3 regions of the Thauera mechernichensis genome follow, and region 3 is predicted to be linked to each of the others. Evidence: predicted binding sites of a transcription regulator. Region 3 holds the regulator's gene; each other region holds the start of a gene.
What was found. Region 3 encodes HrcA, which represses chaperone genes, less so after heat shock. Its sites were predicted from a motif close to TNTTAGCACTCNNNGNCNNNGAGTGCTAANA; they were not measured.
Positions count from the first base shown of each region.

Region 1: the regulator HrcA is predicted to act here: its motif matches at 3,607-3,637, upstream of groES (co-chaperone GroES).
Region 2: the regulator HrcA is predicted to act here: its motif matches at 8,882-8,912, upstream of P7F68_RS14600 (protein-L-isoaspartate O-methyltransferase family protein).

Region 1 is NZ_JARQZE010000025.1:19,931-30,168, forward strand. It holds gene P7F68_RS18795 (TRAP transporter substrate-binding protein) at 1-26, shown strand, start outside; gene P7F68_RS18800 (TRAP transporter small permease) at 83-604, shown strand; gene P7F68_RS18805 (TRAP transporter large permease) at 614-1,912, shown strand; gene P7F68_RS18810 (L-serine ammonia-lyase) at 2,109-3,488, shown strand; gene groES (co-chaperone GroES) at 3,752-4,042, shown strand; gene groL (chaperonin GroEL) at 4,096-5,745, shown strand; gene P7F68_RS18825 (response regulator transcription factor) at 6,067-6,753, shown strand; gene P7F68_RS18830 (sensor histidine kinase) at 6,728-8,209, shown strand; tRNA gene P7F68_RS18835 (tRNA-Phe) at 8,323-8,398, shown strand; gene hemA (glutamyl-tRNA reductase) at 8,542-9,810, shown strand; gene prfA (peptide chain release factor 1) at 9,871-10,238, shown strand, end outside.
Region 2 is NZ_JARQZE010000011.1:105,760-115,997, forward strand. It holds gene P7F68_RS14550 (outer membrane lipoprotein) at 1-17, opposite strand, end outside; gene P7F68_RS14555 (carbohydrate kinase family protein) at 11-946, opposite strand; gene P7F68_RS14560 (HIT family protein) at 1,095-1,514, opposite strand; gene P7F68_RS14565 (GNAT family N-acetyltransferase) at 1,626-2,393, shown strand; gene P7F68_RS14570 (lysophospholipid acyltransferase family protein) at 2,483-3,277, shown strand; gene P7F68_RS14575 (symmetrical bis(5'-nucleosyl)-tetraphosphatase) at 3,262-4,059, opposite strand; gene P7F68_RS14580 (NAD-dependent epimerase) at 4,081-5,088, opposite strand; gene waaA (lipid IV(A) 3-deoxy-D-manno-octulosonic acid transferase) at 5,258-6,562, shown strand; gene P7F68_RS14590 (TolC family outer membrane protein) at 6,540-7,841, opposite strand; gene P7F68_RS14595 (rhodanese-like domain-containing protein) at 7,879-8,202, opposite strand; gene P7F68_RS14600 (protein-L-isoaspartate O-methyltransferase family protein) at 8,210-8,863, opposite strand; gene P7F68_RS14605 (carbonic anhydrase) at 8,996-10,238, opposite strand, start outside.
Region 3 is NZ_JARQZE010000002.1:384,479-394,716, forward strand. It holds gene P7F68_RS04685 (serine/threonine protein kinase) at 1-127, shown strand, start outside; gene hemH (ferrochelatase) at 167-1,264, opposite strand; gene hrcA (heat-inducible transcriptional repressor HrcA) at 1,322-2,350, opposite strand; gene P7F68_RS04700 (NAD kinase) at 2,470-3,354, shown strand; gene recN (DNA repair protein RecN) at 3,466-5,121, shown strand; gene fur (ferric iron uptake transcriptional regulator) at 5,142-5,573, opposite strand; gene P7F68_RS04715 (outer membrane protein assembly factor BamE) at 5,799-6,212, shown strand; gene dapB (4-hydroxy-tetrahydrodipicolinate reductase) at 6,290-7,096, shown strand; gene P7F68_RS04725 (response regulator) at 7,112-9,565, shown strand; gene carA (glutamine-hydrolyzing carbamoyl-phosphate synthase small subunit) at 9,911-10,238, shown strand, end outside.

The DNA of each region.
Region 1 (10,238 bases), on a different contig from region 3:
TCGACGCCTACCACAAGCTGAAGTAAGTCCGTGCCGTCGCCGGGGGCCGCACGTGCGGCCCCCGGCCTTTCCGGAGACCGCCATGAGAGCATTCCTTGATTCGCTGTACCGTCTGTCCGGTGCCCTCGCCGCCGTCGGCATGATCTTCACGCTGGTGATGGTCGCCGCCGGCGTATTCACCCGGCCTTTCAACATCTACCTGCCGGGTACCGATGACTACGCGGGCTATGCGATGGCGGCCTGCGGCTTCCTCGCGCTTGCCTACACCTTCAAGCACGGCGAGCACATTCGCGTGAGCCTGGTTATCGAGCGCCTCGGGCCGGGCATGCGGCGCGTGGCGGAGTGGTTCGCGCACGGCGCCGGCGTGGTGGTGGCGTCAATGCTCGCCTGGTATGCGGTACGCCTGGCCTGGCAGTCGCATGAATTCGAGGAGATCTCGCAGGGCATCGACGCCACGCCGCTGTGGATCCCGCAGCTGTCGATGGCGATCGGGTCGGTGATCCTGCTGATCGCCGTGGTCGACGACTTCATTCAGGTCAGCCTCGGGCGCGAGCCGCAGCGCCTGGCCAAGGCCAGCGCCGAAGAAATGGCGCACATGGAATAAGGGGCCATCATGGAACTCACCGCTGCACTCGTTCTCATCGGCCTGATGGTGCTGCTGCTCGCCGGCGGCCTTTGGATCGGCCTCTCCCTGATGGCCATCGGCATCCTCGGCATGCTCGGCTTCACCACCCGCGCCCCCGGCGACGGCATGGCCGTTGCCATCTGGAGCCACGGCTCGAGCTGGACACTGACCGCGCTGCCGCTTTTCCTGTGGATGGGCGAAATCCTGTTCCGAACCCGGCTGTCGCAGGAGATGTTCAAGGGCCTGTCGCCCTGGCTCGAGCGCCTGCCCGGCCGGCTGCTGCACACCAACGTGATCGGCTGCACGCTGTTTGCGGCGGTGTCGGGCTCGTCGGCGGCGACCTGCGCCACCATCGGCAAGATTGCGATGCCCGAGCTCAGCCGCCGCGGCTATCCCGAGTCCATGGTGCTGGGCACCCTGGCCGGCGCGGGTACGCTCGGGCTGCTGATCCCGCCTTCGATCATCATGATCGTGTATGGCGTGGCGGCCGATGTTTCGATCTCCAAGCTCTTCATCGGGGGCGTGCTGCCGGGCATCCTGCTCGCGTCCTTGTTCATGGGCTGGGTGGTGATCTGGTCGCTGATGAACCGCGACAAGATCCCGCCGGCGGACCTCAAGACCAGCTTCATGCAGAAGCTCGCCGCGTCGAGAAACCTGATCCCGGTGGTACTGCTGATCGCCGGCGTGCTCGGCTCGATCTATTCGGGTATCGCCACCGCCACCGAGGCGGCGGCGATAGGCGTGATTGGCAGCCTGATCATCGCCGCAGCGCAGAAGTCGCTGACCCGCGAGAGCTTCATTGCCGGCCTCATGGGCGCCACCCGGCTGTACTGCATGATCGCGCTCATCCTCGCCGGCTCGGCCTTCCTGACCCTGGCGATGGGCTACATCGGCCTGCCGCGCCATCTGGCTGAGTGGATCGGCACGCTCAACCTCACGCCCGGCATGCTGCTGTTCGCCCTTGCGATCTTCTTCGTGCTGCTCGGCTGCTTCCTCGACGGCATCTCGATCATCGTGCTGACGATGGCGGTGCTGCTGCCGACGATCCAGGCGGCGGGCATCGATCCGCTGTGGTTCGGCGTTTTCGTGATCGTGGTCGTGGAGATGGCGCAGATCACTCCGCCGGTAGGCTTCAACCTGTTCGTGCTGCAGGCGCTGTCAGGCAAGCAGATCAGCACCATCGCCTGCTACGCGCTGCCATACTTCCTGCTGATGGTGCTGGCGCTGATCCTGCTCTATGTCTTTCCCGGGTTGGTGACGTGGCTTCCCGGGCAGATGATGGGGTAGCGGGTCGTGCGCCGCTGAGGGTCTTGACCTGAGCCCAGCCGATTGCTCCGAGGTTGCCGGATAAATGCGGGTGGCGATGAAGAGCCTCCGGTTGAGCAGCCTGGTTTCAAGGTCGAGAATGCCGCTCGTGAGTCTATGAGCATTTGCGTCCCTGGCGGAATTGAAGCAAGGCCACTTTCCAGACCGGAGTTTCACCATGTCCATCAGCGTGCTCGACCTTTTCAAGGTGGGTATCGGCCCGTCCAGTTCGCACACCGTCGGCCCCATGCGTGCCGCCCACGATTTCGTCGCAGCGCTCGGGGGCCGTGGGCTGGTGGATGCGGTGACGCGGATCGAGGTGAAACTCTACGGCTCCCTGTCGGCGACGGGTGTCGGTCATGGCACCGACCGGGCCGTGGTTGCAGGCCTCATGGGGGCTCGCCCGGACGAGGTTGATCCCGATTTCCTGGTTGATGCGGTGGATGCCGTAAGTATCGATGGCGTATTGCCGTTGCCCGGTGGGGGTGAGCTGGCATTCGACTGGGCGCGCGACATGCGCCTGCTGCCCGTGAGCTTGCCCTACCACCCGAACGCGATGCGCCTGGCGGCCTACGGCGAGGCCGGCCTCCTGCATGAGAACACCTATTACTCAGTCGGTGGCGGCTTTGTGATCGACGAGGCACAAGCCCAGGCAGGTGACTTGGCGGCGGAGGAACTGGCGCTGCCTTACCCTTTCGCCACCGCGTCCGAGTTGCTCGCGCAGTGTCGCCGCCATGGTCTGCGCATCAGTCAGCTGATGCTCGCCAACGAGGGCGCCTGGCGCAACGAGGATGATACGCGGCAGGCACTGCAGCGTATCTGGGCGGTGATGCAGGCCTGCGTGGCACGGGGCATGCGCCATGAGGGCGTGTTGCCAGGCGGGCTCAATGTGCGGCGCCGCGCTCCGGACCTGCATCGCACGCTCAGCGCACGGGCGGCGGGCCGCAACCTGATCAGCGACACGATGGCAGCGCTCGACTGGGTCAATCTGTTCGCGCTGGCAGTCAATGAGGAAAATGCCGGCGGTGGTTGCGTGGTCACCGCGCCTACCAACGGGGCAGCTGGCATCATCCCTGCCGTGCTGCACTACTACATGAAGTTCATGCCGGGCAGCAGTACGCGCGACGTGGAGGACTTCCTGCTTGCGGCGGCGGCCGTGGGCGTGCTTTGCAAGACGAACGCCTCGATCTCGGGCGCGGAGGTCGGCTGCCAGGGCGAGGTCGGTTCGGCCTGTGCGATGGCTGCTGCGGGCTTGACCGAGGTGCTGGGCGGCAGCCCCGAGCAGGTCGAGAATGCGGCCGAGATCGGCCTCGAGCACAACCTCGGCCTGACCTGCGACCCGATCGGCGGTCTTGTGCAGGTGCCCTGCATCGAGCGCAACGCGATGGCCTCGGTGAAGGCCATCAACGCCGCCCAACTTGCCCTGCGCGGCGACGGCGCACACACGGTCTCGCTCGATCAGGCGATCCGCACCATGCGCGATACCGGTCGCGACATGCTCGACAAGTACAAAGAGACCTCGCGCGGCGGCCTGGCGGTGAGCTTCCCCGAGTGCTGAACAATGCTGTGCTGGCCGAGTTCTGGTGTAGAGGCAGGGAGCCTGCGCCGCATGAGCGATGCTGCCGAACAAATAGTTTCGGCCTCCCACCCTTGAAATCCATTGGGGCCGTCCCTATTATTAGCACTCGTTGGCGGTGAGTGCTAACACGTGGCGGCGATCAGTCGCACCCGTTGGTGCTCGAGCCACTGCAGATTCACCCGCGGGCTTTGCCCGCGGATCAATCAACCCAAACAGTTGAACCGTAACAAGGAGAGAACTCGATGAAGATTCGTCCCCTGCACGATCGCGTGATCGTCAAGCGTCTGGAAGCCGAGCGCAAGACCGCCAGCGGCATCGTGATCCCGGACAGCGCCGGCGAGAAGCCCGATCAGGGCGAAGTCCTGGCTGTCGGCAACGGCAAGATCCTGGACGACGGCAAGGTGCGTCCGATGGCCGTCAAGGTGGGCGACAAGGTGCTGTTCGGCAAGTATGCCGGCCAGACCGTGAAGGTCGAAGGCGAAGAGCTCCTCGTGATGCGCGAGGAAGACATCATGGGCGTGGTCGAGGCCTGAGCCTCCTGCAAGCCCCTGCAACGCTAATCGAAACAATTCAGGAGTTCTGAAGAATGGCAGCTAAAGAAGTCAAGTTTGGTGATTCCGCCCGCGAGCGCATGGTCGCCGGCATCAATATCCTGGCCAACGCGGTCAAGGTGACCCTGGGCCCGAAGGGTCGCAACGTGGTGCTCGAGCGCTCCTTCGGCGCCCCCACCGTGACCAAGGACGGCGTCTCCGTCGCCAAGGAAATCGAGTTGAAGGACAAGTTCGAGAACATGGGCGCACAGATGGTCAAGGAAGTTGCTTCCAAGACCTCGGACATCGCTGGTGACGGCACCACCACCGCCACCGTGCTGGCCCAGTCGATCGTGCGCGAAGGCATGAAGTACGTCGCCGCCGGCATGAACCCGATGGACCTGAAGCGCGGCATCGACAAGGCTGTCGTGGCCACCATCGAAGAGCTGAAGAAGCTGTCGAAGCCGTGCTCGACCAACAAGGAAATCGCCCAGGTCGGCTCGATCTCGGCCAACTCCGACAGCGACATCGGCGACATCATTGCCCGCGCCATGGACAAGGTCGGCAAGGAAGGCGTGATCACCGTCGAGGACGGCAAGTCGCTGCAGAACGAGCTCGACGTCGTCGAGGGCATGCAGTTCGACCGCGGCTACCTGTCGCCCTATTTCATCAACAACCCGGACAAGCAGGTTGCCATTCTCGAGCAGCCCTTCGTCCTGCTCTTCGACAAGAAGATCTCCAACATCCGTGACCTGCTGCCGGTGCTCGAGCAGGTTGCCAAGGCCGGTCGTCCGCTGCTGATCATCGCCGAAGACGTCGAGGGCGAAGCCCTGGCCACCCTGGTGGTGAACAACATCCGCGGCATCCTCAAGACCTGCGCCGTCAAGGCTCCGGGCTTCGGCGACCGTCGCAAGGCCATGCTGGAAGACATCGCCATCCTCACCGGCGGCCAGGTCATCGCCGAAGAAGTCGGCCTGACCCTCGAAAAGGCGACCCTGGACGACCTCGGCCAGGCCTCCCGCATCGAGATCGGCAAGGAAAACACCATCATCATCGACGGCGCCGGCCAGGCCGAGCGCATCGAAGCCCGCGTCAAGCAGATCCGCGTGCAGATCGAGGAAGCGACCTCGGACTACGACCGCGAGAAGCTGCAGGAGCGCGTCGCCAAGCTGGCGGGTGGTGTTGCGGTGATCAAGGTCGGCGCTGCCACCGAAGTCGAGATGAAGGAGAAGAAGGCCCGCGTCGAAGACGCCCTGCACGCCACCCGCGCTGCAGTGGAAGAGGGCATCGTCCCCGGCGGCGGTGTGGCGCTGCTGCGTGCCCGTGCTGCACTGGGCGAGCTGAAGGGCGACAACCACGACCAGGACGCCGGCATCAAGATCGTGCTGCGCGCGATGGAGCAGCCGCTGCGCGAGATCGTCGCCAACGCCGGTGACGAGCCGAGCGTGGTGGTGAACAAGGTGGTCGAGGGTTCGGGCAACTACGGCTTCAACGCCGCCACCGGCGAGTACGGCGACATGGTCGAGATGGGCGTGCTGGACCCGACCAAGGTCACCCGCACCGCGCTGCAGAACGCCGCGTCCGTCGCTGGCCTGATGCTGACCACCGACTGCATGGTCGGCGAGCTGGCAGAAGACAAGCCGGCCGGTGGCATGCCCGACATGGGCGGCATGGGTGGCATGGGCGGCATGGGCATGGGCATGTAAGTGCCTGCCTGCGACCCGGCATGCCCGGGTCGCGCCCGCAGTAACGCAGACGGCTCCGCTCAGGCGGGGCCGTCTGCGTTTACGCAGGGCCGAAGACGCAGGCGAGAGCATGCATCGCCGCGCACGAAGCCGCGCGAAGCGTGGGATAATCCATAGGTTTGGTAGGGAGAAAGGTCGGCGGGGAGTGAGCTGGCGCAGTGGCCGCCCGCTCCCCGGAGCCGCCAGCGCGCTAGCGCTGGCGGCTCCCAAGGCCGAGCAAAAGGAGAACAGCGGGCCAACTGTATGAAGGTCCGCTTACAAATCACTTACAGCCTGGACACTATGCGGATTCTGCTGGCTGAAGACGACCCGGTGATTGCCGATGGCATCTGTCGCGCGTTGCGGCGTGGCGGCTATGCAGTCGATCATGTGGCCGACGGCGCCGAGGCCGATGCGGCGGTTTCCACCCAGGGCTATGACCTGCTGATCCTCGACCTTGGTCTGCCGCGCATGAACGGCATCGACGTCCTGAAGCGCCTGCGGGCGCGCAAATCGGCGCAGCCGGTGCTGATCCTGACGGCCCAGGACGGTGTCGATGATCGTGTGCGCGGACTCGACGCCGGTGCGGACGACTACCTTACCAAGCCATTCGCCCTGCCCGAGCTCGAGGCGCGCGTGCGCGCGCTGACGCGGCGCGGTACCGGGCAGCCGCGCTGCATCGAGATCGGCCAGCTCAGCTACGACCAGGCCGATCGCGTGGTGAAGGTCGGCGGTCAGATGATCGACCTGTCGGCGCGCGAAATCGGCTTGCTCGAGGTCTTCCTGCTGCGGGTCGGTCGCCTGGTGAGCAAGGACCAGCTCGTCGACCACCTGTGCGGCTGGGGCGAGGAGGTGTCGAGCAATGCAATCGAAGTGTATGTGCACCGCTTGCGCAAGAAGCTCGAGGACAGCGGCGTGCGCATCGTGACCGTGCGCGGTCTGGGGTACTGTCTGGAAAACCCCGATGCTGCCCCTGCGGCGAAAGCCTGAGAAGGCGGGCGCGGCGCGCAAGACTGCGCCCCCAAACTCGCTTTTCGGTGAGATCCTCGACTGGATGCTCGCGCCGCTGCTTTTCCTGTGGCCGATCTCCATCATCGTCACCCATAACGTGGCGGACAGTATCGCCAATCAGCCCTACGACCTCGCGCTCGCCGACAGTGTGAGGGCGTTGGCGCGCTTCGTCGTCATCGATGAGGGGCGTGCCGTTGTCAACTTTCCGGCGCCACCGCGCGCCTTGTTTCGTGCCGATCAGGACGACGCGGTTTATTACCAGGTGGCGGATTGGCGTGGCGTGACCGTCAGCGGCGACCCCGAGATCCTCCCGGCTCCCTTGCCCGTTTCCATCGACGGCGAGCAGATCTTCTTTCGTGACGAGCTGATCCACGGCGAAGATGTGCGTATCGCCTACCGCTTCCTGCGCCTTGATCCCGCGCGGCCCGAGCTGCTTGTGGTAGTGCAGGTGGCTGAAACGCGCAACAAGCGTACGGATCTGGCCTCGCGAGTGGTCACGGGGGTGCTGTTGCCTCAGTTCGCGATCATCCCGCTCGCGGTGATCCTCGTCTGGGTCGGCCTCAGTCGCGGCATTGCGCCGCTCAACCGGCTGCAGAGCCTGATCCGGCGCCGCCGGCCGACCGACCTGTCACCGGTCGCGCCCGGCAGCGTCCCGGAAGAGGTTCGTCCCTTGATCGTCGCCTTCAACGACATGATGGTCCGCCTCGAAGAGAACCTGCAGGCACAGCAACGCTTCATTGCTGACGCAGCGCACCAGATGCGCACGCCACTGACCGGTCTGAAGATGCAGGCCGACCTCGCGCTGCACGAGACCGACCCCGTGCAGTTGCGGGAGTCGCTCACGCGTATTGCAGAAAGTACCGACCGCGCTGCCCACTTGATCAACCAGCTTTTGTCGCTGGCGCGCGCCGAGGCAAGCTTCGAGAAGCTCTATACCGTGGAGCCGGTCAGTCTCGATGCAGTGGTGCGGGAGGTGGCGCTCGAGCTTTACCCGCGCGCTCAGGTCAAGCAGATCGACCTCGGCGTCGAGGCCGGCGACACCGAACTGGTGATCGAGGGTAACCCCGTCCTGCTGCGTGAGATGGTCAAGAACCTTGTCGACAACGCGGTCAAATACACCCCGCACGGCGGACGGGTGACGGCGCGCACCCGCTTTGCGGGATCGCCGATCCTGGAGGTGGAGGACACCGGACCGGGAATCCCCGATGTCGACCGCGAGCGCGTGTTCGAGCGCTTCTACCGTGTGCTCGGCAGCGGCGTGGATGGCTCCGGCCTGGGCTTGCCGATCGTGCGCGAGATTGCCGAGTTGCATCGCGCCACGGTGACGCTGGATGCCAATCCGGCCGGGCAGGGCACGCTGGCGCGGGTGGTTTTCCCGCGCAGCAATCTGCAGCCGCCACCGATCGTGCAGGGCGATCATGATCCGCTGGGTTGAGGCCTTGTGCCACGCCCGAGGTCTTCCCTCGAGCGTGCATCCAGCACGTCGCGCATTTGCATTGAATTAGGCTTTGACATCGGAAAAGATTTCACTATAATGGCGTCCTCGTTGGCCAGTTAGCTCAGTTGGTAGAGCAGCGGATTGAAAATCCGCGTGTCCGTGGTTCGATTCCGCGACTGGCCACCACGATTCCCAGAGCGGGCCGACACTTGTGTCGGCCCGTTTGCTTTCCGGGCTGGAATTTCGGGTCAGAAGTGGCTGATTCTGCTCAAGTTTTACGCTTGTTTCGCGGTGCTATAATGCGCCACGCCCGAAAACCCGGTTTCCGCATGCAACTCTTCGCCCTTGGCCTGAACCATCACACCGCGCCGCTCGCCATCCGTGAGCGCGTGGCGTTCCAGCCCGAGCGGCTGGATCAGGCTCTGCACGATCTGACGCATGCCGATTCGGTGCGCGAGGCGGCGATCCTGTCTACCTGCAACCGCACCGAGCTCTACTTCGCGGCCGAGCAGCCTCAGCACGCGGCCGACTGGCTGGCGCGCTTTCACAGCGTGCCCTTGCCGGAAGTGTCGCCCTACCTGTATTCCTACCCGCAGCGCGACGCCATTCGCCACGTCTTTCGCGTCGCCAGCGGGCTCGATTCCATGGTCATCGGCGAGCCGCAGATCCTCGGCCAGGTCAAGGATGCCGCGCGCCACGCCGAAGAGGCGGGCACCATGGGCGTGCTGCTGCACAAGCTGTTCCAGAACACTTTTGCGGTGGCCAAGGAGGTGCGCTCGACCACCGCGATCGGGGCCAACACGGTGTCGATGGCCGCCGCCGCCGTGCACCTGACCGAGCGCATCTTCGAGCGGGTGTCCGACCAGCATGTGCTGTTCATCGGCGCAGGCGAGATGATCGAGCTCTGCGCTGCGCATTTCGGCGGGGCAAAGCCCAAGTCCATGACCGTGGCCAATCGCACCGAGGAGCGCGCGCGTGCGCTGGCTTCGCGCTTTGGTGCCCAGACCATGCGCATCGAGCAGATTGCCGACGCGCTGCCGCGCTTCGACGTGGTCGTGTCCTGTACGGCCGCGCCCTTGCCGATCGTCGGCCTGGGCATGGTCGAGCGCGCGGTCAAGGCGCGCCGCCACCGCCCGATGGTGATGGTCGATCTCGCCGTGCCGCGCGACATCGAGCCCGAGATTGCCGGGCTCGATGACATCTTCCTGTACACCGTCGACGACCTCGCCCAGGTCGTCGAGGCCGGGATGGAGTCACGCCAGCAGGCGGTGATCGAGGCCGAGCAGATCATCGACACGCGTGTCGACGGTTTCCTCAGCTGGATGGCCAATCGTGACGCGGTGCCGGTGATCCGCGCGCTGCGCGACCATGCGGAGTCCTTGCGCCGCAGCGAGCTCGAACGTGCCATGCGCCTGCTTGCCAAGGGTGAGGATCCACACAAGGTGCTCGATGCGCTGTCGCAGGGTCTGACCAACAAGCTCATGCACGGGCCCACCCGTTTCCTCAACCAGGCTGAAGGCGAGCACAAGGCCGAAGCCGGCCGCGTCGTGCGCGATCTTTTCAGCCTGCCCCGCGACCTCCATCGCGATCAACACTAGGCCCATCGGCATACGCCGGGCCGCCCGCAGGGGCGGTGCAGGCGCATGTCGCTCATCACGATGAAGCAGAGCATCCGCGACAAACTCGAACACCTTGCCAGCCGGCTCGAGGAGCTCGACCGTGCGCTCGCGGCAGAAGATGCTGCGCGTGACATGAACGTCTTTCGCGAGCTTTCGCGCGAGCGTGCAGAGATCGAGCCGGTGGTTGCGCTGTATCGCGACTACCTTCAGGCTGAAGCGGACTGCGCCACCGCGCGCGAGCTGATCGCCGAGCCCGAGATGCGCGAGCTTGGCGAGCTGGAGTTGGAGGCCGGGCTGGCGCGCATCGGCGAACTCGATGGCGAGTTGCAGCGCGCCTTGCTGCCGCGCGACCCCAACGACGAGCGCAACCTCTTCCTCGAGATCCGTGCAGGCACGGGTGGCGATGA
Region 2 (10,238 bases), on a different contig from region 3:
CCCTTGTGATTCACCATAGCTCCTCCCCAAATGCCGCTGCAAAGCGGGCGGCAATGTCGGCGCGCGTCGGCTGGTGGTTCTGCCCTCCACGATGAGCAATCTTGATTGCACCCATGACGGCAGCCAGGCGCGCGCTTTTCAATACGCCCCAGTCGTTTACCAGGCCGTGCAACAGGCCCGCCCGGTAGGCGTCACCGCAGCCCGTCGGGTCAATGACCGCCGTGGCCGGCACCGCCGGCACATGGATCAACTCGCCGCGCCAGTGGATGCGCGAACCCTCCGCACCCAGTGTGACAACCAGCGCCTCGACCTCGCGCGCCAACGCCTCTTCGCTGCGCCCGGTCTTGTCGCACATCAGGCGGGCCTCGTAGTCATTGACCGTGCAGTAGCGCGCCTGTTGCAGGCAATTCAGTAACGCTTCGCTACCGAGAATCGGCAGCGCCTGCCCCGGATCGAAGACGAACGGCACGCCCGCCTCGGCGAAACCGGCTGCATGGCGCAGCATGCCATCGGCACCATCCGGCGACACGATACCCAGACGCACGCCCTGCGCCTCGCGAACGTCGTTGAGATGAGAGTGGAACATCGCGCCCGGATGGAACGCGGTGATCTGATTGTCGTCAAGATCGGTGGTAATGAAGGCCTGCGCGGTGAACGTCCCCGGCACCTCACGTACGTGATCCTCACGCAGCCCCAGCGCCCGCATGCGTGCCCGATAAGGCCCGGCATCCTCGCCGACCGTCGCCATGATCAGCGGATCGCTGCCCAGCAGCTTGAGGCTGTAGGCGATGTTGCCCGCGCATCCCCCGAACTCGCGGCGCATGTCGGGTACCAGGAAGGACACGTTCAGGATGTGGATCTGGTCGGGGAGGATGTGATGCTTGAAGCGATCGGGGAACACCATGATCGAGTCGTAAGCGACCGATCCGCAGACGAGAATGGACATTTTTGGGGGACCAGGATGGGAAAACCGCGATTATCCCAAAATGGCTGCACTGGCGCCGCGCCTGCATGGGACGATGTGCGCCGCGAGTTGCCGACTGCGGGCAATCACCCCTGCATCGCCAAGCCCCGCGCACATCTCCAGGCCGACATCAAGCGTCGGCGAGCACAGCACGCAGGCGGATCGCCATTTCCTCCAGCGCTTCGCGCGGCGGGTTCTTGGCCGGCCAGGCGAGCGCCATGCCGTCGCCCTCCCAGCGTGGCAGCACATGGATATGGAAATGAAATACCGTCTGGGCGCCTGCCGGCTCGTTCGCCTGCAGCAAGGTCACGCCGTCACAGCCGAAAGCCTTCTTGACCGCACGCGCCATGCGCGCTGCGGTGCGCATGGCCGCGCCGGCCAGCTCGTCCTCGAGCGCGTACACGTTTGCCCGATGCGGCTTCACCAGCACCAACATGTGCCCAGGATTGACCGACTGGATATCCATGATGACCAGGGTATTCTCATCCTCGTACACCCTCGAGGCAGGCAGCTCGCCGCTGACGATGCGGCAGAACACGCAGTTCTCCATGCTTTCAGTTCTCCATGCTGGTTTGTCGTCACCGCATCGTAATCAGGGCGTCACTGCATCGCAACGCAGGCTCTCGAGAATGCGTCCATCAGAACAGGACGGAAGCCTGCCATGCTCCAGCACATCAAGCCCCGCCAGGACGCGAATGCGCGCAAGTCGCGCAACCTTCACGTTGGTCTCGCCACCTGCGAAACGGAGATCCTCGAAGCGCAGAAGCTGCGCTACCGCGTGTTCGCGGACGAGATGGGCGCACGACTCAACCCGCGCAGCCCGGGCGTGGATCGCGACATCTACGACCCGTTCTGCGAGCACCTGATCGTACGCGATGAGGATGCCGGGCGCATCGTCGGCACCTATCGCATCCTGTCTCCGGCCGCAGCGCGCAAGGTTGGCGGCTACTACTCGGAGAACGAGTTCGACCTCACCCGCCTGCAGCACCTGCGCGGCAGCCTGGTCGAGATCGGGCGCTCTTGCATCGACGCCGATTACCGCAGTGGCGCGGTCATCGCCCTGCTGTGGTCCGGGCTCGCGCGCTACATGCAGGAAGGCGGCTACGGCTACCTGATCGGCTGCGCCTCGGTCAGCATGGCCGACGGCGGCCATGCTGCGGCCAGCTTGTATAATCAGCTCCGCGACAAGCATCTCGCGCCGCTCGAATACCACGTGTTCCCGCGCTGCGCGCTGCCGCTCGACGCCCTGCGCCACGACCTGCCGGCCGAGGCACCGCCGCTGGTCAAGGGCTACCTGCGCGCCGGGGCGTGGATCTGCGGCGAGCCGGCCTGGGATCCCGACTTCAACACCGCAGACCTGCCGATCCTGATGCCGATGGGCAAGGTCGATGGCCGCTACGCAAAGCACTTTCTGGGACGCAAAGACTGAACACGCCCGCGACACCACCCGAGATCGAGCAGGCCGCAACCGAGGCTCGCGACGCCATTGCAACACAGGCAGCGACCGTCCGGCCTGCCGTGGCATCGCGCACGCTGCGCGCCTGGCGCGCGCTGCGCCTGGGCCTCCATCTGCTGCTAGGCCTGCTGACGATCGCGCTGGTGTTCCCGTTCTGCGGGCGCACTAGCCAACAGCGTCTGCGCCAGCGCTGGTCCAGCGGCCTGCTGCGCACGCTCGGGATTCGGCTCGAGCACGAGGGTGAGGCGGTGGCACCGGGCTGCATGCTGGTCGCCAACCACATCTCCTGGGTGGATATCTTCGTCATCAACGCGCTCGCTCCTGCCGCCTTCGTCTCGAAGGCGGAAGTGCGTCAGTGGCCGGCAATCGGCTGGCTGGCCGCACGCAACGACACCATCTTCCTGCGCCGCGGCAGCCGCGGCCACGCCCGCATCATCAACATGGAAACGGCTGCCCTGCTCGAGACCGGCTGCAACGTGGCGATCTTTCCTGAGGGGACGACAACCGACGGCTCGCAGGTGCTGCACTTTCACGGCGCACTGCTGCAACCGGCGATCGCGTGCAAGCACCCCGTGCAGACCCTCGCATTGCGCTACCAGACGGCAGACGGCCGCTACACGCGCGCACCGGCCTATGACGGCGACCTTAGCCTGGGCCAGTGCGTGCGCAACATCATCTCCACACCGGTCATCGTCGCCCGGGTCTGCGTCGCCGCACCGCTACCGACCGGTGACGGCACGGACCGCAGAGAACTGGCGCGTCTTGCACGCTCCCTGATCGTCGCCGCCCTCGAACTACCCGCCGACGCGGAGCAGCCAAGGGCAGCCCCCGCGTCCGGCACTCAGCCCGGGACCTGAAACACGGCGTCATCCTCGATGCGCAGTGCAGTAAGTTTGCCGCCCCACACACACCCCGAATCGAGCGCGATGAGCCCAGGCTCGCGATAGAAGCCAAGTGCGGACCAGTGGCCACAGACGATCGTGTGCGTGCGGCTGAAGCGGTCAGGCACCCGGAACCAGGGCATCATCCCCGCCGGCGCCTTGTGCGGCGCCCCCTTCGCGCTGAGGTCCATACGCCCGTCCGCCGAACAGAAGCGCAACCGCGTCAGTGCATTGACGATCACACGCAGGCGATCCCAACCCTTGAGCTTGTCCGACCAGCGCTCCGGACGGTTACCCGCGAGCTGAAGCAGGAAATCCCTGGCCTTCGGCCCGGCAAGCGTGTCGCTGACTTCCTGGGCAAGCGCACACGCGCGCGTCACAGTCCATCCGGGCAGCAGCCCGGCGTGAACCAGCACGTGATCACCCGCCACATGCATCAGAGGCCGCCGCGCCAGCCAATGCAAAAGCTCATCGCGGTCAGGCGCTTCGAGCACCTGGTACAAGGTGTCATCGCCCAGGCGGCGCTTGAGGCCGGCTGCGATCATCAGCAGGTAGAGATCATGGTTGCCGAGCACAACCACCGCAGCATCACCGAGGTCGCGTAGCGCGCGTAACACGCGCAGTGACTCCGGGCCGCGGTTGACCAGGTCGCCCACGATCCACAAGCGATCGCACGCCGGGTCGAAATGCACCAGGTCCAGCATGCGCGCAAACGGGGTATGGCAGCCCTGGATGTCTCCGATCGCGTAGGTGGCCATCGTTGCGGGTGCTGCGCGGGATCAGACCCGGTAGTAGTCGCGGTACCAGGCGACGAAGCGCGCAACCCCGTCCTTGACGCTGGTCGCAGGCGCGAAGCCGGTCCAGGCGTTGAGCGCTGCCGTGTCGGCGTACGTGGCCGGCACGTCGCCATCCTGAAGCGGCATGAAGTTCTTCTGCGCCGTCATGCCAAGCGCGCCCTCGATCGCCGAAACGAACTCCATCAATTCGACCGGGTCATGGTTGCCGATATTGAAGACGCGGTAGGGCACGTTGCTCGTGCCGGGATCGGGCTGGTCGGCGTCGAAGGCGGGATCCGGCGCGGCAACGCGGTCGAGGGTGCGGAGCACGCCCTCGACGATGTCGTCCACATAGGTGAAGTCGCGCTTCATGCGCCCATGATTGAAGACGTCGATCGGCCGCCCCTCGAGGATGGCCTTTGTGAACAGGAACAAGGCCATGTCAGGCCGGCCCCAGGGGCCATAGACGGTGAAGAAGCGCAGGCCGGTGGTCGGCAGCCCATACAAGTGACTGTATGTGTGCGCCATCAGCTCGTTGGCCTTCTTGGTCGCCGCGTAGATGCTGACCGGGTGATCGACACTGTCGCGCTCGGCGAACGGCATCTTGGTGTTGCCGCCATAGACGCTGGAGCTCGAGGCATACACCAGGTGCTTGACGCGCGCATGGCGGCAACCCTCGAGGATGTTCATGAAGCCGACGAGATTGCTATCGACGTAGGCATGCGGGTTCTGCAGCGAGTAGCGCACGCCGGCCTGGGCCGCGAGATGGATCACACGATCGAAGCCCTCCTCAGCGAACAGGCGCTCCATGCCCGCACGATCGGCCACGTCCAGCTTCACGAAGCGGAACTGCGGATGCGGCGCAAGCCGGGCGAGTCGCGCCTCCTTGAGCGAGGGGTCATAGTAGTCGTTGAGGTTGTCCAGTCCGACCACCTGGTCACCGCGAGCGAGCAGGCGCTCGGTCGTGTGCATGCCGATGAAACCGGCGGCACCAGTTACGAGAATCTTCATTGGGAGTGCATGAGCGAGGAGTGGGATCAGGGGCGGATTATCGCATGTAGATCCGTGCGCACGTGTGACAGAGGTCTTGCAGCGGCAGTGACGCCGCACGCATGCCGATGCACGGACCTCGACCACCATCCTTGCTTATACTTGCGCAGTCGCCTTCAGTCCGTGATCGATGCTGACCCGCCTGCCTTACACCCTGCTCTGGCTCCTCGCACTGCCCTTCGTACTGCTCAGGCTGTTGTGGCGGGCACGCCGCCAGCCCGGCTACATCCGCCACCTCGGCGAGCGCTTCGCGAGCTACCGCGTACGCGCGCCCGGCCCGGTGATCTGGGTGCACGCCGTCTCGGTGGGCGAAACGCGCGCGGCCGAACCACTGGTGCGTGCCCTGCTCGAAGCCTGGCCCGAGCACAGCGTCGTGATCACGCACATGACACCCACCGGCCGCGAGACCTCCAGGGCCTTGTTCGGCAGCAACGCCCGCGTGCTGCGCGCCTACCTGCCCTATGACCTGGGCTGCCTTGCAGAACGATTCCTGCGTCACTTCCGCCCGAGCTTCGGCGTGATCATGGAAACCGAGCTGTGGCCGAATCTGCTCGCCGCCTGCCGCCGCAACCGCGTTGCCGTGATGCTCGCCAACGCTCGCCTGTCGGAACGCTCGGCGCGGCGCTACGCGCGCGCGCCAGTGCTGACCGGCCTGACCATGAAGGCCCTCGACGTGATCGGCGCGCAAACGGCCGCCGACGCGGCGCGCCTGCAGCAGCTCGGCGCAGCGCGTGTCAGCGTCACCGGCAACATCAAGTTCGACGTCACACCCACCGCGGCGGCACTGGCGCTCGCGACCCAGTTGCGGGAACGCGCAGGCGAGCGCCCGGTCGTGCTCGCCGCAAGCACCCGCGAAGGCGAGGAAGCGCTGCTGATCGACGCCTTCGTCCGCCTGGCACCGGCAAAAGCCTTGCTGCTACTCGTACCCCGTCACCCACAGCGCTTCGACGAGGTCGCCCGCCTCGTCGCCGGCCGCGGCGTAAAACTGCAGCGACGCAGCGCCGAGGAGGCGATCGACACGGACACGCGGATCCTGCTCGGGGACTCGATGGGCGAGATGTTCGCCTACTACGCCGCAGCCGACGTGGCGCTGATCGGCGGCAGCTGGCTGCCGCTGGGCGGCCAGAACCTGATCGAAGCCTGCGCCGTGGGCACGCCGGTGGTCGTCGGCCCGCATACCTTCAACTTCATGCAGGTGGCCGAAGAGGCTGTGCGCACCGGCGCAGCGCGCCGGGCCACGGACGCCGCGGACGGCATCGCCGCCGCACTGGCCGTGCTGGGCGATGAGGACATGCGCGCGCAGATGGCTGCGGCCGGACGCGCCTTCGCCACGCAGCACCAAGGGGCAACGCGACGCACCATCGAGCTGCTACGCGGACTGCAGGTGCAGTCGCCCGCTCCGCGCCCGGGACTCAGGGCGCCAGCAGCGCGTTGATCGCCTGCACATCGTCCTCGCCGAGCGTTCCAGCGGCCGCCTTCAGGCGCAGTTGAGCGAGCAGGGTGTCATAGCGCGCGCGCGACAGCTGTTGCAGGGTATCGGCAAGCTGAGTCTGCGCATTGAGCACATCGATGTTGATGCGCACGCCAACCTCGTAGCCAAGCTTGTTGGCCTCGAGCGCCGAAGTGGACGAAACCCGCGCCGCCTCCAGCGCCCGCACCTGCGCCATGCCGCTGGTCACGCCGAGCCAGGCCTGACGCGCCGCGAGCGCAGCGCTGCGGCGCGCATCATCGAGTTCGGCATCGGCCTTCACTCGCAGCGCGGCTGCTTCGCGCGTTACCGAAGACACCCTACCCCCGGCGTAGAGCGGCATGTTCAGCTGCACGCCGATGGCACTCGCCTCGGCACGGTCGGTCGAGGGCTGCGGACGATGATTCACGCCATGCGAGGCAACCACATCGATGGTCGGAAGATGGCCGGCACGCTGACGCTCGACTTCGCGCACGGCGATCTCGCGTGCCAACTGCCTCGCCTGCACGCCAAAGCTGCCGGATTCAGCGGCAGCCACCCAGTCGGCGATGTTATCGGGCTGCGGACGCTGGAGCGCCACCCCCTCGCGCAAGCCGGAAAGCCCTCCCGGCTCCTTGCCGATGATCTGCGCCAGCGTCTGGCGCGCGACCTCGAGCTGGTTTGCAGCAGCGATCTCCTGCGCCGAGGCGAGATCGAAGCGCGACTGCGCCTCGTGCACGTCGGTGATGGTGACCGTACCGACTTCGAAGCTCGTTCGCGCCAGTTCAAGCTGCTCGGCTGCAGCGGCGCGCAACTGGTCCACGGCTGCGAGCGCATCCTGGGCAATCAGCACATTGAAATAGGCCTCCGCGACCCGCAGCACGAGATCCTGGCGGGCGATGCCGAACTGGGTTTCGGACAGCGCAGTCTGCAGTTCACCCTGCTTGTACTGTACCCAGTTCTGCCAGCGGAACAGCGGCTGGGTGAGCTGCACGCCGTAGCCATTGCTGTTGTAGCTGCGCTCAAGACTCCCACTGGTAGAGCGCAGTTCGGAATCGTTCCAGGTCGTGTTGGCCGACAGGCCGATCTGCGGCAGCAAGCCAGCACGGCCCTGGACGACACGCTCCCGACCGGCCTCGAGCTCGGCACGTGCAGCGGCAAGGCGCGCATCGTTGGCCAGCGCATCCTGATAAGCCTGCATCAGATCCGCTGCCATTGCACCGGCCGAGAACAAGCCTGCGATGCACACCGCCAACAGTCGCTTCATCCGAACCTCCGCTCCTTGCCTCATCCAGGGCGTGGCATCAGTACTGCGGCATGCGCGGGTCGACCTGCGCTGCCCAGCCAGCCACGCCACCTGCCAGGTTGATCACATTACTGAAGCCCTGGCGCTGCAGAAAGACGCATACCTGGGCACTGCGCCCGCCATGGTGGCAGACAACGATGGTCTCGCGGTCGCGGTCGAGTTCGCCGACGCGCGCGGGGACACTTGCCATCGGCATCAGCACCGAACCGTCGATGTGACAGATCTCGAACTCCCAAGGCTCGCGCACGTCGAGCAGCAGCGGCAGTCCCTGCTCTGATTCCGCGAGGCGCTCGGCAAGCTGCACTGGAGTGACCTGGTGCATGGCGGGCTCAGAAACTGAAAGTCTCGCCGCGCGCGGCGTTGCTGATCATGGGCACGACGGTCTCGAAGATGTCCTCGGTACGGAAACGCCCCTCGGCTTCGCAGGTGACCAGCCGCGCCTTCATGACCGGCGCCTCGCCAACGAACGCGAACAGACGGCCGCCGACCTTGAGTTGCTCGAGCAGCGCCTGAGGTACGAACGGCAGCCCACCGGAGACCACGATGACATCGTAGGGCGCGCGCTCGGGCCAGCCCGCGACACCGTCGCCCTGGATGACGACCACGTTGTCGACACCATTGCGCTCGAGGTTCGCGCCAGCAAGCCTGACCAGCTCCGGCTCGATCTCGATCGTGCGCACCCAGTCGCAGCGCGCCGCGAGCAGGGCGGCAAAATAGCCCGAGCCGGTGCCGATCTCGAGCACCGAATCACCCTTGGCAACTCGCACCGCCTGCAACACCTTGCCCTCGATGACAGGCTTGAGCATCACCTGGCCGCAGCCAATGGGAATCTCGACATCGGCGAACGCCAGTTCGCGATGCGCCTTGGGCACGAACTCCTCGCGCTTGACGGTCATCAGGAGGTCGAGCACATCCTGATCCAGCACCTCCCAGGGGCGGATCTGCTGCTCGACCATGTTGAAGCGCGCTTTCTCGAAGTTCATCGGGGACTCCATGCAATATATTAGCACACGCTAATGGATAGCGTTATCCGGAAGGCCAAAACCTTGGCATTCTAGCGCAGATGCTGCAGCGCGATCCGCTGCATGTCACCAAGGCACATCCGAAAGGAGCAATCAGCGTGACTCGAGCAGCAGACGACCGTTGTGCGGCTGGATGGGCCGGCCGTTGCGGGGATAGAGGCGCGCGAAGACCGCGAGTTGGTCATGGGAGATCGGCACCGGCTGCTTCATCACCACCCAGAGTACGTCTTCGGTGCAGGGAGGCGCAGGGAGTGAGCCGACGTAGAGGAAATGCCCCGGATTCGACGGCACCATCGCAGGCAGATCGAGCACGGCGTCAGGCGCGAACGCCCGTCCGCGATCCAGCGGCAGATTGTTGAAAATGGTCTGCAACACCTCGCTGGGCGTATCCCCAGCCTCAAGCAACAAGGACAGAATCGCAACCTGCCCGTCTTCGCTGCGGTGCTCCAGATACATGGCCATGTCGTGCGCCATGCCGCCGATGCGATCCTGCGAGGGACGATGCAGCGTGAAGCGCTCGAGCGCGTAGCGGGTGCCGCGCACCACGATGCTCAGGCCCTCGCCCACATCCACCTGAAGGGTGTTTCCAGTATCGCGGATGCGAAATCCGCTGCGGCGGTAATCGAACTCGACAGGCGCCAGATCCACGGCGATGCCGTCGCGCAGGTCGATCGGCGACTGACGCCGCCCCTCTGCGCACAGGCGCCACTCCGGCCGCAACGCGGCCCAATGCTCGGGGCCAGTCTCACCCGCATAACTCCAGCTGGGCTCGAGCGCCGGCCGTGTCACACGGACGCCACCACGCTCGCCGACGGACTGCGCAGCGGCACGCGCGATGCGGGCGCGCTCCGCTGCACCGCCGTCGGCGGGCAAGCGCGGTCGGACCGGCTCGGTGCGCACCGGCGTGCGCGGTTCGGGCGGACGGGTGACTGGCCGCTGGGGCGCAGCCGCGGATGAACGGGGAGCGGGCTGCGCGACGGCTGCAGCAGATGCCGGCCGTGAAGCGGTAGCCTCGCTCCGCGGAGCAGGCGCCGAAGCAGGCGCCGAAGCAGGCGCCGAAGCAGGCGCCGACACCTGCGCGGCCGCCCCCTGCGACGGGCCAATGCGGGGCAGTGCCGGCAAGATGGAGGGCTGCGCCTCCTGCGTGGCAGGGGACGCGTCCCCAGTGCGAATGGTGCCTGAGGCGAATTTCGCGGGGATGCGAACCACGGGCTCGGGAAGTGAAGGAGCAGGCTCCGCAGCCACGGCAACCTGCGCCGGAGCGGGCGCCGTCGAAGCAGCGGGCGGCATCGGCGCCGCGGCAGGCGTCACCGGCGGCGCTGGCTGCACCGGCGGC
Region 3 (10,238 bases):
CGAGATCTCGACCGTGGTGGTGCGGCGCCTGGCGCAGGTTTCGCGTGAGCTTTCCGCGACTGCGCCCGCCGCGCTGCGCGCGGAACACACCGCAACGGGTTTCGATCTGCAGCTGCTCGATAACTGAAGGCCTGCCAGGCCATGCCAGGCCGGGCAGCGGCCCTGCCTAGCGGGCCGCGCCGAGCGCGCGTGCCCTGGTGGCGCTGGCTTCGCGCGCGGCCGCGTCAGGCGCCTGGATCTCGAGCCAGTGGCCGAGATGGCGACAGGTGAGTTCGGAGAGGGCCTGCATCCATTCATGACGCTCGTTGAGGCAGGGGATGTAGTGGAACACCTTGCCGCCTTTCTCGAGGAAGGCCTCCTTGCACTCCATGGCGATTTCCTCGAGCGTTTCCAGACAGTCTGCGACAAAGCCGGGGCACATCACATCGACGCGTCCGACGCCTTGGGCAGCAAGCGCCTCCAGTGTCGGCTGGGTGTAGGGCTTGAGCCACTCGGCCTTGCCGAAACGGGACTGGAAGGTGACCAGTACGCGCTCGGGTGCGACGCCCAGGCCTTCGGCCACGAGGCGGCCGGTCTTGTGGCATTCGCAGTGGTAGGGATCGCCGAGGTCGAGGGAGCGCCGTGGTACGCCATGGAAACTCAGCAGGAGTCGATCCGGTTCGCCATGGACAGCCCAGTGCTCGCGTACGCTCGCGACCAGGGCGGCAATGTAGCCGGGATCGTCCTGGAAGCTGCGCACGAAGCGGATCTCTGGCTGGTTGCGCCAGTGCGCGAGGCAGCGCCCGACCTCGTCGATGACGGTCGCCGTCGTGCTGGCCGAGTACTGCGGGTACATCGGCACCACCAGGATGCGCGTACAGCCGCGGCTGCGCATGCCGTTGAGCGTGTCGGCGATGGAGGGCTTGCCGTAGCGCATGGCGTAGGCGATGTCGAGTTCGCCATGGCCGGCCTTGAGCAGGTAGCCTGCCAGCAGCTTGGCCTGGCGTTCGGTGTGGACTTTCAGCGGTGAGCCTTCGTCCATCCACACGCTCGCGTACTTGCGCGCCGAGGCCTTGGGACGGGTGTTGAGGATGATGCCGTTGAGGATCGGCCACCAGATCAGGCGCGGGATCTCGACCACGCGCGGGTCGGACAGGAACTGCTTGAGGTAGGGGCGTAGTGCGGCAGCGGTGGGTGCGTCGGGTGTGCCGAGGTTTACCAGCAGCACGCCGGTGCGGGTTTCGGAGCCGTGCTTGAACGGCGGTTCGGTCCAGTAACGAGACATCGGGGTCCTTGTCGGCGGGCGGGCGAGCGAGCCGGGCCGAAGGCCGGCTACGGCCCATCAATGGTTCGAAGACAGGGCGTTCGAGAGCAGTCGTGCCGTGATGTCGACGATCGGAATCACGCGGTCGTAGGCCATGCGGGTGGGGCCGATGACCCCGAGCGAGCCCACGATGCGGCCGTCGACCTCGTAGGGTGCGGTGATCACGCTGCAGCCGTCGAGCGGGGCCAGGCCGGATTCGTCGCCAATGAAGATCTGGACGCCGTCGGCACGGTTGGAAAGGTCCAGCAGTTGGATCAGGCCGGTGCGCTGCTCGAACAGCTTGAACAGTTCGCGCAAGCGGGACATGTTTGACGACAGGTCCTCGAAGTCGAGCAGATTGGTCTCACCCGAAATCACGTAGCTCGAAGCGTTCTCTTCTGCAGCCTCGGTGCCGGCATCCACGGTCGCCGTCATCAGTTCGGTCATGTCGCTGCGCAACTGGCGCAGTTCCTCGCCAAGGCGGCGGCGGATCTCGTCGAAGCCAAGGCCGGCGAAGTGTTCGTTGAGGTAGCTTGCGGCCGCGCTGAGTTCGGCGCCGCTGTAGCCGCGACGGGTGACCAGAATCCGGTTCTGCACGTCGCCGGCGGTGGTGACGATGATGAGCAGGATGCGCGTCTCGGCCAGGCTGACGAACTCGAACTGGCGGATGCGGATGGCTTCCTTGCGCGGCGCCACGACGATGCCCGCGAACTGGGTGAGTTCGGACAACAGGTGCGAGGCGGAGTTGATCAGGCGCTGGGGCTGGTCGGGCAGGAACTGGCCCTCAAGGGCGCGCACGCGGGCGTTCTCGAGCGGCTGCACCGTGAGCAGCGAGTCGACGAAGAAGCGGTAACCGCGTGCGGTGGGGATGCGCCCGGCAGAAGTGTGCGGACTGGCGATGAGGCCCATCTCCTCGAGATCGCTCATCACGTTGCGCACCGTGGCCGCCGACAGGTCCAGACCGGAGAAGCGGGACAGTGCGCGCGAACCGACCGGCAGACCGTCCGCAATATAGCGTTCGATCAGGGTCTTGAGCAGGATCTGGGAGCGGGCGTCGAGGGCGTTCATTTCAGTCGAGAACTATACTTCGAAATGCACCGGAATGCCGCGTGCAGGCGCACTGAGAGGGGTATCTTCGACGTCGGGTGTTGTCGGCGGCTTGCATGAATGTGGTTTAATCCGCGCTCATGAGCTTCAGCTTCCAGACCATCGCCCTGATTGGCAAATACCAGAGCGCCGACGTTGCCGAGTCGGTGACTTCGATTGCGCGTTTTCTACGTGAGCGCGGGCTCAAGGTACTGATCGAGCAAGGCACGGCAAGTTTCATCGGCGGCACGCCCGACTTTCCGGTCGCCAGCTATGAGCATATCGGTGCCGAGGCCGATCTGGCCGTGGTCATCGGCGGCGATGGCAGCATGCTGCACAGTGCGCGCCGGCTGATCGAGCACGGCGTTCCGCTGGTGGGGGTCAATCTCGGGCGCCTCGGCTTCCTGACCGACATCTCGCGCACCGACGCTTGCGAGCGCCTCGGCGAGATGCTCGATGGCCGCTTCAGCGAGGAAACCCGCTTCATGCTCGACGCCGAGGTGCTGCGCGCGGGCGAACGCGTGTTCCACACCCTGGCGCTCAACGATGTCGTGGTGAACAAGGGCGACCTGGGGCGCATGATCGAATTCGATCTCTCCATCGACGGTGAGTTCGTCTACACCCAGCGCTCGGACGGCATGATCGTGTCGACGCCGACAGGGTCGACCGCCTATGTCCTCTCCGCCAATGGTCCGATCCTGCACCCGAGCGTGGGCGGGATCGCCCTCGTGCCCCTGTGTCCGCATGCGCTCACGGCGCGTCCGATCACCATTCCCGATACCTGCCGGATCGACATCGACCTCTTGCCGCACCAGGATGCGCGCGTGCATTTCGACGGCCAGACGCGTTTCGATCTGCGCTCAGGGGATCGGGTGCGCCTGACGCGGTCGTCGCGCGCGCTGCGTCTGCTGCATCCGGAGGGGTACAGCTATTTTGCGATGTTGCGCGAGAAGCTGCACTGGAGTGCTTCGCCCAGACACAACTGATTCCCCGCGGTGGTCGTGACCTTGCGGCCCGTGAGCGCCCGGGCTGCGCCGGGTCGAGCACGCTGTCGTGGGTTGTTTCCACCGCGCCTTGCCTCCGACTGATCGATTCCCATGCTGCGTAATCTGACCATCCGCGACTTCGTAATCGTCGATCGCCTCGAGCTGGAGTTCGAGGCCGGTTTCGGCGCCCTGACCGGGGAGACCGGCGCCGGTAAGTCGATCTTGCTCGACGCGCTGGGGCTCGCCCTCGGCGGCCGTGGCGAAGCGGCGATGGTGCGGCAGGGCTGCGAGCGTGCGGAGGTGAGCGCGGAGTTCGACCTGCCTGCCGCCGGCGAACTGCTTGACTGGCTGCGCGAGCAGGCCTTGCCCACTGACGATGGGGCGTTGATCCTTCGTCGCACGCTTGATGCAGGCGGGCGCAGCCGGGCCTGGATCAATGGCAGCAGCGTCACGCTCGCGCAGTTGCGCTGCGCGGGAGAGTGGCTTGCCGACATCCACGGCCAGCATGCGCATCATGCGTTGCTGCGCGCCGATGCTCAGCGCGCGTTGCTCGATGCCCATGCGGGCGCGTTGCCTCTGGCGTCCGAGGTCGCCAGGTGTCATCGCGAATGGCAGCGCCTCGTGCGGCTGCGGCGCGAGGCCGAAGCCGACTCGGAGAGCTCGGCGCGCGAGCGCGAGCTGCTCGCCTGGCAGTTGCGCGAGCTTGACGACTTGGGCTTCGACCCCGCCGAGTGGCAGGAGATCAATGCCGAGCACGGCCGCCTTGCGCATGCAGCCGGCCTCATCGAGGGGGCGGAGGAGACCTTGGTGGCGCTCGCCGAGGGGGATGGCGCGGTGTGTTCGGTGCTGCGCCATGTCGATGCTCGTATTGCAGCGCTGGCCGACTACGATCCGGCGCTCGCCGACGTGCGCGACCTTCTTGCTGCGGCCGCGATCCAGGCCGACGAGGCGCTGCATGCGCTGCGCCGCTACCGCGACCGTCTCGATCTCGACCCCGGCCGCCTTGCCGAGGTGGAGCAGCGCATCGTTGCCGTGCTGGATATGGCGCGCAAGCACAGGGTCGCGCCCGAGGCGCTCGGCGAGCTCAGGCAGCAATGGCAGGCAAGACTGGAGGCGCTCGAGGCGAGTGCCGATCCGCAGCGCATGGCTGTTGCGGAGGCCGAGGCGCGCAGGCGCTTCGATGCCGCAGCCGCCGAGTTGTCCGCCTGCCGGGCACCGGCCGCGCAGAGCTTGTCGGCGGAGATTACCGAGGCGATGCAGACCCTGGCGATGGCCGGTGGACGGTTCGAGGTCGCCCTCGAGGCCTGCGAGCCTTCCGCGAACGGTGTGGAAACTGTCGAGTTCCGTGTCGCGGCCAACCCGGGCCAGGCCCTGCGCAGCCTGGCCAAGGTCGCTTCAGGCGGCGAATTGTCCCGTATCGGGCTGGCGATTCAGGTCATGACCAGCCGTGATTCGGCAGTGCCGACACTCATCTTCGACGAGGTGGATGTCGGTATCGGCGGTCGCGTCGCGGAAATCGTGGGCACCTTGCTGGCGCGCCTTGGCGCCGATCGCCAGGTGCTGTGCGTGACCCACCTTCCGCAGGTGGCGGCGTGTGCGGACTGGCAGTGGCGCATCGCCAAGCGCGAATATGATGGCGCTACCGTCAGCGAGGTGGTGGCGCTGGGGGCGAGCGAGCGGGTTGAGGAGATCGCGCGCATGCTCGGCGGGGTGAATATAACGGCCACTACCCGAGAGCACGCGGCAGAAATGTTGAGCCGCAGCTAGGTGCCTGCAGGCACCTGGCGTCAGGTTTCGCGGTTGGGGCAGTTCTCGCGCTTGCAGTCGGCGTACAGGTAGAGCGCATGTTCGCGGATGGAGAAGCCGCGTTCTTCGGCGATCTTGTTCTGCCGGCGTTCGATCTCCGGGTCGAAGAATTCTTCGACCTTGCCGCACTGCATGCACACCAGGTGGTCGTGATGGCCGCCCTCGTTGAGCTCGAACACGGCCTTGCCCGACTCGAAGTAATGGCGCTCGAGGAGTCCGGCCTGTTCGAACTGGGTGAGAACGCGATAAACCGTGGCAAGCCCGATGTCCATGCCTTCGTTCATCAGCGAGCGGTAGACGTCTTCCGCGGTGAGGTGGCGCTGATCCGAGCTCTGGAAGAGATCGAGGATCTTCAGGCGGGGGTAGGTCGCCTTGAGGCCGATGCTTTTGAGGTTCTTCGAGTTGTCGGACATGGGAGCCTGAATTGCGTGCAAGTGGAAGAGAGATTGGCCCGGAGTCTGTGTGCGTCGCGGAGCATGCATGCCGCAAGTGTGCGGGCCGGTATCCGGGGTGCAGGCTTGCGCAGGGGCAGAACCCGAAGGTCTTCATGCGCCAGCGCCTCGGCAACACGGCGTATGTTATATTTTTTACCCCCTTCTGAGAACCGCGACCCGGTCGCGTCAGGTTTGAAATCATCCATGCGTTCCTACATCGCTGCGGTAACCGTCACTGCCGTCCTGCTTGGCGGCTGCTCTCTAGACTCCGCGATCGGAGTCGTAGACCCGTATCGGATCGACATCCGTCAGGGTAATTACGTCGATCAGGACATGCTTGCCCAACTGCGCAAGGGCATGTCGCGCGAGCAGGTGCGCTTCGTCCTGGGGTCGCCGCTGGTCGCGGACGTGTTCCGCAATGACCGCTGGGACTACGTCTATCACCACCGTTCGGGTCGTGCTGCGCCCCAGCAGCGCGTGATCTCGGTGTTCTTCGTCAATGATGTGCTCGATCGCGTCGAAGGTGATGTGCAGGCCGCCGATGCGACGGGCGAGGGCGCGCAGGCGTCGACGCGTGTCCGTGTCGTCGAGGTGCCAGGGCCTGCCCGGCGCGACTGAAAGCCGCTCAGTCCGGCGAGCGCGCACGACGCGGCGCCGGCTAGTGCTCATACCATCTACTCCAGGATTGCAACAGAATGTCCGATGTCAGGGTTGCCATTGCCGGTGCCTCCGGCCGCATGGGGCGCATGCTGATCGAGGCGGCGCTCAAGGAGGAGGGGGTCGTGCTCGCCTCGGCCTTCGACCGTCCGCAGACCCCCTTCATCGGCCGTGACGCCGGTGAGATGGCCGGGGTCAACACCGGGGTGCAGATCACCGATGATGCGGCTGCAGCCATCGCTGCGGCCGATTGCGTCATCGACTTCACGCGCCCGGAGGGTACGCTCGTTCATCTCGCCCTGGCGCGTGAGCTGGGCAAGGCCGTCGTGATCGGTACCACCGGGTTCGACGCTGCCGGCAAGGCGGCCATTGCCGAAGTTGCGCAGCAGGTTCCGGTCGTGTTCGCGCCCAACATGGCGGTCGGCGTCAACGCTGTTTTCAAGCTGCTCGAGGTCGCTGCGCGCATTCTCGACGAAGGCTACGACGTGGAAGTGATCGAGGCGCATCATCGCTTCAAGGTCGATGCCCCGTCGGGTACCGCCCTGCGCATGGGTGAGGTCGTTGCCCGCGAACTGGGTCGCAATCTGGATGCGTGTGCGATCTACGGCCGCGAGGGCTACACCGGAGAGCGCAAGCCCGAGACGATCGGCTTTTCCACCATTCGTGGCGGTGATGTCGTCGGCGACCATACCGTGCTGTTTGCCGGCCTCGGTGAACGTATCGAAATCACCCACAAGTCGGGCAGTCGCATGCCCTACGCCACTGGTGCAATGCGCGCCGCGCGCTTCCTTGGCGGCCGTTCGTCCGGTCTGTTCGACATGCAGGATGTTCTCGGTCTGCGTTGAGCGGCAGGACTGCTGATGAGCGCAGATCCGCAACTTGACCGCGATGAGGCGCTGGCCCAGTTGCGGCGGGTTCGCGCGCAGCTCGAACTGATCGAGCGCCATACGGGCGCGAGCGTGTGGGAGCTCGATCTCCAGAGTGGCAGCATCGACTTCGACCGCGGTTTGTCGGTCGCGCTCGGGCATGGTCCCGAAGTTGCGCTGGACTGGCTGAAGCGGGTCAACGAGGAAGACCGCTCGCTGCTGCATCGCCGCCTCGTCGATCATCTGCGTGGTGTCACGCCAGAGTTTCGTGCGGAGATCAGAGCGTTGTCGGCCGCGGGTGAGTGGCGTTCCCTCGAGATCGAGGGCGAGGCTTTCGACCGTGCTGCAGACGGGCGCTGGTTGCGCGTGGTCGGTACGCTTCGCGATGTCAGCGCGCGCAAGCGGCGAGAGCTCGAGTTGCTCGAGGCCAAGGAGGCGGCGGAGGCCGCCAGTCGGGCCAAGGGCGACTTCCTCGCCAACATGAGTCACGAGATCCGCACGCCGATGAACGGCATTATCGGCATGACCGAGCTTCTTCTCGACTCGGGCATCGTCGGCGAGCAGCGCGAGTATCTTGAGACGGTGAGGACGTCGGCGCAGGCGCTGCTCACGATCATCAACGACATCCTTGATTTTTCGCGCATCGAGGCCGGTCGGCTCAACGTCGAGGCAATCGACTACTCGGTCGCTGCGGTGTTCTCCGAGACGGTGCGCAGCCTTGGCCTGCGGGCGAGCCAGAAAGGGCTGGAGTTGTTCTACGAGATTGCGCCCGACGTGCCGGCCGTTCTCAGAGGGGATCCTACCCGTCTGCGTCAGATCCTCACCAACCTCATCGGCAATGCGATCAAGTTTACCGACGCAGGCGAAGTTGAGGTCAGCGTCGGTCGTGCCCACGATGCCGCAGGTGCAGCAGTGCTGGCCGTGGCTGTTCGTGACACCGGCTGTGGTATTCCGGCGGACAAACTGGAATCGATCTTTGGTGTGTTCTCGCAGGCCGATACGTCGACAACGAGAAAGTACGGCGGTACCGGTCTTGGCCTGGCGATCACCCGTCAATTGCTCGACTTGATGCACGGCCGGATCGAGGTCGAGAGCACGCCAGGGGTCGGTAGCGTGTTTCGCTTCACACTGCCGCTGGAAGTCGTGGCGGGGCCGACTCCGCTGGACGCCACTGCATTACGGGCCACGCGGGTGCTGGTGGCCGCGCGCAACGAGGCGTTCTCGGCATCGATCTGCCGCCAGCTGAGCGCGTTCGGTGCGCGTGCCGAACGCGTTGCCGGCAGCGGGGATGTCCTTGCAGCGCTGGTGGCGGCCCGCGATGGCTCGGAGCCATACGACTTCCTTATCATGGATGCCAGCCTTCCCGATCCGGCAGGCTTTGCCCTGGCTCAGCGCTTTGCCGATGCGGACTCGCGCCTCGATCGCATCGTCATGATGATGGCGAGCCATTCGCAGCGCAATGATGCAGCCCGCTGCGCGGAGATAGGCCTGAACTCGAGGCTCGTGAAACCCTTCTCCCAGGAAGACCTGCTCGACGTCTTGCGGATGGCGCGCGCGGGCGGCGAGGCTGTGGACGTGCAGGGCTCGGCGTTGATGGCGAACCTGCGTTTCGACCTGGGTGAGGGTGTTGGCGCCGAGCCGGTGGGTGGAGGACGGCGGCTGGAGGTGCTGGTGGTGGAGGACAACCCGGTAAACCAGACCGTCGCTCAGCGCATGCTGGAACGCGCTGGCCATTCGGTCACGCTCGCCAATAACGGCGAGGAGGCGCTCGAAGCCTTCGATCAGGGGCGCTTCGATCTCATCCTGATGGACGTCCAGATGCCGGTGATGGGCGGCCTCGAGGCAACCCAGGCCATTCGCGCGCGCGAGGCCCGTCGCAGCTGGGTCGTGCAGGGTGACTGGCGGCCGATGCCGATCATTGCCATGACTGCGCATGCGATGGAGGGCGACCGGCAGCGTTGCCTGGACGCCGGTATGGACGACTATGTCTCGAAGCCGGTTCATCCTCGCGAGCTGCTGGCCGCGATCGAGCGCGCCTGTGGTGAGCGCGCAGGGGGCGAAGCGGATGAAGAGGCCGACGTCAGCCTGCTCGAGCTCGGCGAGGCGGGGCGCAGGCAGATCGCCTGCCTGGACGAGGCACGTGCGATGTTCGACGGTGACGAGGATATCGTCCGCCAGTTGGTCGACGTGTTTCTCCGCGATCACGAGCGCACGGTGGTCGAATTGCAGCGCGCGTCATCGGCGATGGACTACGCCCAGCTCGCCGAGATCGGTCACGCGGTCAAGGGGTCGGTGGGCTTGTTCTCTGCCAATCGGGCGGTCGAGGCTGCACGCAAGCTCGAGTCGCTCGCGCGTACCAGCGATCCAGAGGCGGCGACCTCGCAGGCGCGCATCCTCATTTCCGAGCTCGGCTTGCTCGCGCGCGTGTTGCGTAACGACTCGGCGTAGGGGGCTGGCCATCCCGGACGGCCTGCTCGGGTGTCGAATCCATCGTGGGGTTTGCCTTCAAAGGCCCAAAAATATACAATTTCGCAGTTTTCATCGACCCGGGCATGAAAGGTTTCTTCCCCGAATTAAACACTTTCGTCTGCGGTGCGGCCGCGGATCGGTTGTCGTCGTGATTGACGACCATCGTTCGGGTCATGGCGAATTGGAGCCAGGTGGCGATGACTGCCGGCTCAACAAGCGGGATTGGCCCCGAGGCCCGTCCCGCTTTTTGTACGTCTTGCTTTTTCTCGTATCGGGGCGCGCCATGCGTGTCCCGGATCTACAAGCTGAATCCAGGAGCTTCTCGTGAGTGCATACCCGTCCGCCCTTCTTGCGCTTGCCGACGGAACGATCTTCCACGGCAAGGGTATCGGCGCGGTTGGCAGCACGGTTGGCGAGGTCGTGTTCAACACATCGATGTCGGGTTACCAGGAAATCCTGACCGACCCGAGCTATTCCCGCCAGATCGTCACGCTGACCTACCCGCACATCGGCAATACCGGTGTCAATGCCGAGGACGTCGAGTCCACCCGCGTCCACGCAGCCGGCCTCGTCATTCGCGACCTGCCGCTGCTGCCCTCCAACTTCCGCATGACGCAACGTCTGGACGCCTACCTGCGCGCCGAGAACATCG